3 regions of the Desulfosporosinus acidiphilus SJ4 genome follow, and region 1 is predicted to be linked to each of the others. Evidence: riboswitches for the same ligand, from Rfam matches in the RefSeq annotation. Region 1 holds a riboswitch; each other region holds the start of a gene.
What was found. Region 1 has a riboswitch for cyclic di-AMP ahead of DESACI_RS25685 (C40 family peptidase). Riboswitches for the same ligand answer to the same signal wherever they lie in the genome.

Region 1 (2,266 bases):
ACAACTTGAATCAAAAAAAAATCAAAACAATACTTCAAATCAGCAAGCAGAAAATATTAGTCCTCAGCAAAGCTTACGGAGTTCGCTGAATAATAGTACTATTGACATAAGGGCTTAATCTTTCTTTAATCTTAAGCAAAAATGCCAAAATACCCATCATATAAATGATGGGATTTTGGCATTTTTGTTTTCCAGATATTACACATCCGTTTGAGCAGGAAATAACGGTATTTTGTCGAATTTTTTACTTATGCAAATTGAACAACAAAAAAAGCTGAATCTAGAGTCTGCTCTAGAGCGGGGGATTTTACTTCTGATATTGGGGTGAATCGCTTCCATGCGTAGGGCTATACCTGCTGCCCGAATCCGTCAACTAACCTCGTAAGCTATGAAAGGTGAAGAATTAATGAAACTGTCTCCAGGACTATCACGCCTATCGGGAGTCATTCTTTCCGGAATGCTTTTGATAGGTGGCAATACCCTTCTGCCATCAACGTCTCAAGTCTCAGCCGGCGATCCTCAAATTGTGCCCATTGCCTTTAATCTTAAATCAACGTCACCCTTAGTCCCTCAGTTTATACACCAAGAGTTGCCTTTGAATACCACAGAAGTCAATCTTAAAACCTTAACATCCAATGAACGTTTGAAAACTGCACAAACAGAACAAGTTCAGACTGCAAACAATCAAGAAGCAAGCAAACTTACACAAACAGTACAGGCGGTGCAAATAGCTCAAGTTACACCAAACGAATCTCCGGTTGACACACACATATCCCGCGGAAGCAGTGACTTTAATGTACTCATTGATCATGCTGTCAGCCTAGTAGGCAGACCCTACATCTTTGGAGGAACATCTCTCAATGGATTCGATTGTTCTGGATTCACCCAGTATGTTTATGCAGGCTCGGGCATTTCTCTTCCTCGAACCTCCTATGCACAGTATTCTTCGGGCAATGCTGTAAGTAAAGATAAACTACAACCGGGTGATTTAGTTTTCTTTTCGACCTATTCTAATGGAGCATCTCACGTTGGTATCTATATCGGTGGCGGCCGTTTTGTTCATGCTGATAACCCACGTAAAGGTGTAACTATTACCAGTCTAAGTGATAGCTTTTACACTGAACATTATCTTGGAGCCCGAAGATATTCTTAACTTACCCCATCATTCGTTTACCGTATAAACGGCACAGATGGCTAAACGGGGACCATTCCCACTTATAGAAATGAGAGTCTCACGATTTTGTAAAGCAGATACCCGGTACGTGTCCTTACGGAAGTACCGGGTATCTGTTTACTTAATATGTTCCAAAAATTAGTTGATAAAACCAAGTTGCAAAGAAGTTATTGATCGAATACTGTTTGCAAAAGTTTTACTCTTTCTTCAAGTTCCAAACTAAATCGAAATTTATCGACCAATTCTCCTTCTAAGCCGAGACGATCTAACGTACACTTACCTTTCAGAAACCAATAGATACATCGACAGTCTTGGATTTTGCAGCCAGACTGCAAAAGTTGTAAACCTTCTTCAATCAAACTGGGCAAATCCTGCTCCGATATTTCCACTCTATCAGCCCTCCTATGCAATCGATCAAACAATCATTAAAATAAATACTTGTTAAAGCTTGGCTCGTTTGTTGAACTAGTGAAAAATGGTGCCTATCAAATAACTAATTTTTCCTTTAATCATAATTTAAATAACAGGTACTGAATAGTGACCTTTGGCACAAAAATATGTGCCAAAAGCACTAATTTTCATAAAACTTCTTTCAAAAACAAATCCAGCCCACTTTCATCCAATCGTGAGACTGCCGCTTCAATAAGTGGGAGTGGTCCCCGTTCTCTGCTTCGGTGGGGTAGACTCCCCCCACCGAAGCCCCGATGTTCAGCTTTTGTCGAAACGCGCCTTGTCAATCAATCTTTGTAAATATAAAATTTACCGGATCAGTTGAAGGCGGGAAACCAATGGGATGATTGAGAAAACCCGAATAAGCGGCATCGCCGGCAATAATATTATCACCCGTAGTTCTGGGAATACCCATATTATAAATCTCCAAGTAATTCCCCATTAACAAAAAATTATCTTCTTCAGTACCGCTAGAAGTTGATATTTTAATGATTGTGGAATTAGGGAATGAATAACTTGCTTTATAATTATTCGTATATCCCGTTTCTACATCTGTCACTTCCAATGTTCCATCACTGTCAAATTTTAGTGTGTTCTTCATATCAGAAGTCCTCCAAGTTCCCACAATTTCTTGTTGTACTT
Region 2 (2,266 bases), 290 kb from region 1:
TTTTCGTAGGAAATATTCGATTCTATGATAATAAGAAACTCGATAAAAGTTTTTGCTCGCTCTATCGAAGGTATAACTAGCTAAAAGGTTTTTTACAAAGTAACGATAATCAGGTAAAATAATCACTGTAAATTCTTTGAGACATTAATTTTACTTTGGGCTATGGAGCGTTATTCTAGTGCACGATTGGCAATCGAAGGCGGGCCTAATAATCCGCCGAGGGCATACCGATGAAGTTCCTGGTGGTGGCTTTCGACGCCCAGTCGAGGGCTGCTGCTGGGGGTTAAGGAATGAGGGGGATCCGCAATGGCATGCGGGCGCGACCCTTTTCCGTGGAGGCCTAAGTGCGTGGCTTTTATAGCTATGGCTTAGGGTAGAACCTGCATTAGGAAGGAACTTAGTGCAGTGTAGCCTGCCTTGAGGTGGAAAAGTTGGGAAGGCTGTAAGAGGTTTGGAAGGTGTTGGCCGATGCCTTACAAACTGCCGGAAATGCTTTTCTGCAAAAGAGGCTAGATTGTCTAGGAGTGTTAAGGAAACTTCTAGAACGTTAACTAGAGAGGATTGAAGTGGGGACTAAGTGGTGATCAAGTTCTGGTGATGGTGACATCCCAGGCTGAGAAAAAGGAGAAATCGCCTTATGGGAAACCGAAGGAGCTCAGTGGGAAAACCTACTTGACCTAAGCCTCAATATTGACTCTTTAGCCTCCTGTGGCCCAAGAAAAAACCCGCCCCTCAATTTGAGGGGCGGTTTTTTGTACTATCAGAGAGTATAACCCTTGGTTGTATACTGCAAGATGAGCTAATTCGTGCGAAGACAGTGTCTTCGTCCTCTGGCATAAGTGCAACTAACCTGCCGCTTTCGCCGGAGGCTTAGGGCCGGCTAAGTTTTCTTGATAGATTTACTAAATGTTTCCTGAGTTGCAAAAATAATGGAATTGCTAGTTAGAATTTCCACGAATTATTGCAGGCCTTTTTAGACATACTGGCGAATAGCCTAACATAGACGAATAGACTAATAGTAAATGCTGAATCCCAACTATGTTAGGAGCGGGGGACTTTCTTGGGGTGAATCACGAATTTCGTGTAGGGCTTACACCTTTAGCCCGAATCCGTCAACTAACCTCGTAAGCAAATGAAAGGTGGATTTTCCTTGCTAATTTCCTCATCCGGGCGGATGTGGTTAGGAAGCACAGTTTTGGCAGGCATCTTGTTGGCAAGCAGTCTATCAGTACCGGAAACGGGTAAAGTTGCCGCCAACTCAGTTTCAATTTCCCTGTCAACTGGATCCTACACCAAGACCATCCGCACTCAGTTCCATTGGAAGAATCCTTCAATTACCACAAGTGACATTGGCAAATCTGCAGAGAAAACAAATTCAACGGTAGTCCAGGTTCCGACAACAAGACCCGAAACGATTCAATCCGAGCCTGTTCAAGTGGCAAATGCGTCCCAAAGTCATGTCTCACGGTCGGACAGTTACCAATTAATTGCTAATGCACTAAGCCTGCAGGGTGTCCCTTACCGTTTTGGCGGAACGAGTCGAAGCGGCTTTGATTGTTCAGGATTTACCCAGTATGTATACCGGGCGGTAAATACTTCTTTGCCTAGAACGGCTGCCGAGCAATTTAGAGTTGGAGCCTCAGTGAGCCGAGGACAGCTGCAAGTAGGTGATTTGGTTTTCTTTTCAACTTATGCCTCAGGGGCCTCTCACGTGGGTATTTATATTGGCGGAGGGCGTTTTGTTCATGCCTCAAATAAAGGTATTCGTGTTACCAATTTGAATGAGAACTATTATGCAAACCGTTATTTAGGCGCACGGCGGGTTAATTAGATCATCATAAAAGTATTTAGTGAACTTGTTCAACTCAAGTTGAATCTCGGGGCTTTGGTGCCGAAAGTGTCCTGTGGACAGTTTCGCTCCGCAAGTGCCTAGCCAATAACAAATGCTATCGCGCTGAAGGATGGGCTCTACTCCCCGCTGAAGAAATAGAAGGAGTAACCCTCACTCATTGAAGTGGGGGTCGAGGTACCCAAGGAACGGGCCTGTAGTGAAGACACTCACCGCCAGGTTTCGTTAAAAAGTCATTTGAATTATTGATATAGTCATCTGTACTTAAGCATTGTTGAGTGCGTTTATAGTAACATTTTCGGCATAACTCCACTCTGTAATTTAAGATCATGGAATTGATTTCTCCTCCTCCAAAGGGTTAAGTGACGGAGCCGGGTGAAAATATTCAAAAATTGAGACTGCAATTGCTCTTGGCAG
Region 3 (2,266 bases), 1.2 Mb from region 1:
ACCTTTGTACTGCCGTATCCCAGATTGGGATCAAGTTTAGCGACAACATCGTAAGGAATAGCTTCAGATCCCGAATAGGTTCCCTCACTGACGACTGTAAGAAAGGGTGTCGAATCCACAAGTTTTATAACTTCGCCGGGTTTCAATGTCGAATTCTTAGTTGCTCCAGGATTGCCGGCTAATACTTCATCGGTCAACATGTTATTTTTACGAGCAATTAGCCACCAGGAATCATTGGGTTGAACGGTGTAACTTTTTGTCGTTATTTTGCCATCCAACAATACTTTATAAGCTTGATCTACCGGTTTTATTTGATCCGGAGAGACTTCAGCTTTTTCAACATTAACTTTCTCGGCAAAACTTATGGAAGTGACTTTGTTTTCCGAACTCGGTTTAGAATAATGATCTTGATATTCTTTGAGAACTTTATCTGCATCTTCTTTTGTGGGTAACACTGCGATAACTGACCCATCTGCTTCTAATTTATAACCATCAACATAACAGGTGATGTCATTCGCCAGGCTTGTTTCATCTAAAGCAGATTCAAGATAGACCGCCGGCCTAACTCTAAGGTTCTCATAAGTAATAACATCATGAGTTTTGGCAACGATTCCATAGGGCTGCCCTTTTTCTTCTAAAATCGAATTAACGAGGCTTTGAGCTGTAGCTGCATCTCTTACCAGGCCAACTTGATGGCCGTTAATGAGTACAGCAGCCGCTGCCGTCGTAGTCGTAAGATTATAGGTGACCCCGCCTAATAAAATGAGGGAAACAGATAAGGTTCCGATAACTTTTGGTGACTTCCAGGATATTCTTTTCAAGGTATGAGACCAATCGAAATCTTTGATTCGGTTAAGTACTTCGCCTTGAATCTGAGACAGTTTACGAGACCATTGCATATTTTCTTCACCTTTTTCAGCCTACGAGGTTAGTTGACGGATTCGGGCAAGAAGGTGTAAGCCCTTCGCAATATTTGCGATTAACCCCATAAAAAAATCCCCCGCTCTAGACGACACTAGATTCGGCTTTCCTTCTCCTTTCATTGACATATCATTAATTATTCGACACTATATGCAAATGTCCTCTAATTTTATTCTTGAAAAACTTGTTAATGTTTTAACAAGTTCTAAAAAAGGAAGTTTTTTTAAATGGATTCCGCGTAATCTCTCTTAGTTAATGGGTAGACTAAGCATACTGAGCAAGGTAAAAGTATAGTTCAAGCATTGAATTATCTAAGGGAGGTGCTATTTTGTATAAACTCAATTCAATTCAACGGGAAGAAATAGTTGATTCTTTTTGTAAGGTTGTGGATACTGGAAATTCAGAATTAATCAGTGAGGACTTGTATAATCACTTGAACTTAAATTGTAATTTCCCTTCTCATTTTAGTTTGGCAGGTTTTCGAGACTCGTATAGCGGGGAACATTTCCAGGAGTTTGTAGATTCTTTTAATCATCATTCCCCGCAAAGTCAATGGCTTGATGCGCCGGAAATCAGCTGCGAATTTAGGGACTTAAATCAAACTCTGGCCGATTATGCAAGTTCTCATATCTAGTAAAAGTATTAACCGGTTAAATTTAGATTTTTATGCCATATTTCTGCAGACGATAAAGCAGAGTGGGGCGGGTAATTCCCAAATATTTAGCGACTTTGGTTTGATTATAGTTATGTTTTTCCAAAGCCTTGATGATGAGGTGCTTCTCCAATTCTCCTAAGGAGAAGCCATCTTCTGAAAGATTTATCTCAGGGGTTGTTGATACTTCTAGATGGGTTAGTAATTCTCTGGGAAAATGTATTGATTGAATCTCTGAACCCTGACAAACAATAAGTGCTCTTTCAATGACATTCTGCAACTCTCTGATGTTTCCGGGCCAGTTATATTGCGTCAGGGTTTTCATTGCCTCAGAAGAAATTTTCTTGCTTTTCGTAGGATCAAATTTCTCCAGGAAATGATTGACCAGGAGGGGGATGTCTTCTTTCCTTGAACGCAGCGGCGGCATAACGATACGCATAACATTTAAACGATAGTAAAGATCTTCACGGAAGGTTCCATTAGCAATTGCCGTGGTAAGATCTCGATTAGTGGTGGCAATAACTCTCACATCTACATGAATTGTTTCAGTCCCGCCTACTCTTTGGAAACACCTTTCTTGTAATACTCTAAGTAATTTAACCTGCATGCTTATGGGCATTTCGCCAATTTCGTCGAGGAGAATGGTTCCCTTATCAGCTACCTCGAAGCGCCCCTTCTTTTTGCCGGTGGCGC

Region 2: it holds a riboswitch for cyclic di-AMP, as region 1 does, so the genes downstream of both, DESACI_RS14945 (C40 family peptidase) here and DESACI_RS25685 (C40 family peptidase) in region 1, are expected to answer to the same signal.
Region 3: it holds a riboswitch for cyclic di-AMP, as region 1 does, so the genes downstream of both, DESACI_RS08145 (C40 family peptidase) here and DESACI_RS25685 (C40 family peptidase) in region 1, are expected to answer to the same signal.

The regions. Positions count from the first base shown of each region.
Region 1 covers NC_018068.1:2,984,081-2,986,346, forward strand. The annotation lists gene DESACI_RS13565 (FlxA-like family protein) at 1-118, shown strand, start outside; cyclic di-AMP (ydaO/yuaA leader) riboswitch at 263-403, shown strand; partial or broken gene DESACI_RS25685 (C40 family peptidase) at 773-1,153, shown strand; gene DESACI_RS13575 (hypothetical protein) at 1,342-1,563, opposite strand; gene DESACI_RS23120 (cell wall-binding repeat-containing protein) at 1,908-2,266, opposite strand, start outside.
Region 2 covers NC_018068.1:3,278,297-3,280,562, reverse strand. The annotation lists cyclic di-AMP (ydaO/yuaA leader) riboswitch at 1,014-1,147, shown strand; gene DESACI_RS14945 (C40 family peptidase) at 1,151-1,831, shown strand; gene uvrC (excinuclease ABC subunit UvrC) at 2,177-2,266, opposite strand, start outside.
Region 3 covers NC_018068.1:1,770,395-1,772,660, forward strand. The annotation lists gene DESACI_RS08145 (C40 family peptidase) at 1-899, opposite strand, end outside; cyclic di-AMP (ydaO/yuaA leader) riboswitch at 903-1,037, opposite strand; gene DESACI_RS08150 (hypothetical protein) at 1,250-1,555, shown strand; gene DESACI_RS08155 (sigma-54-dependent transcriptional regulator) at 1,578-2,266, opposite strand, start outside.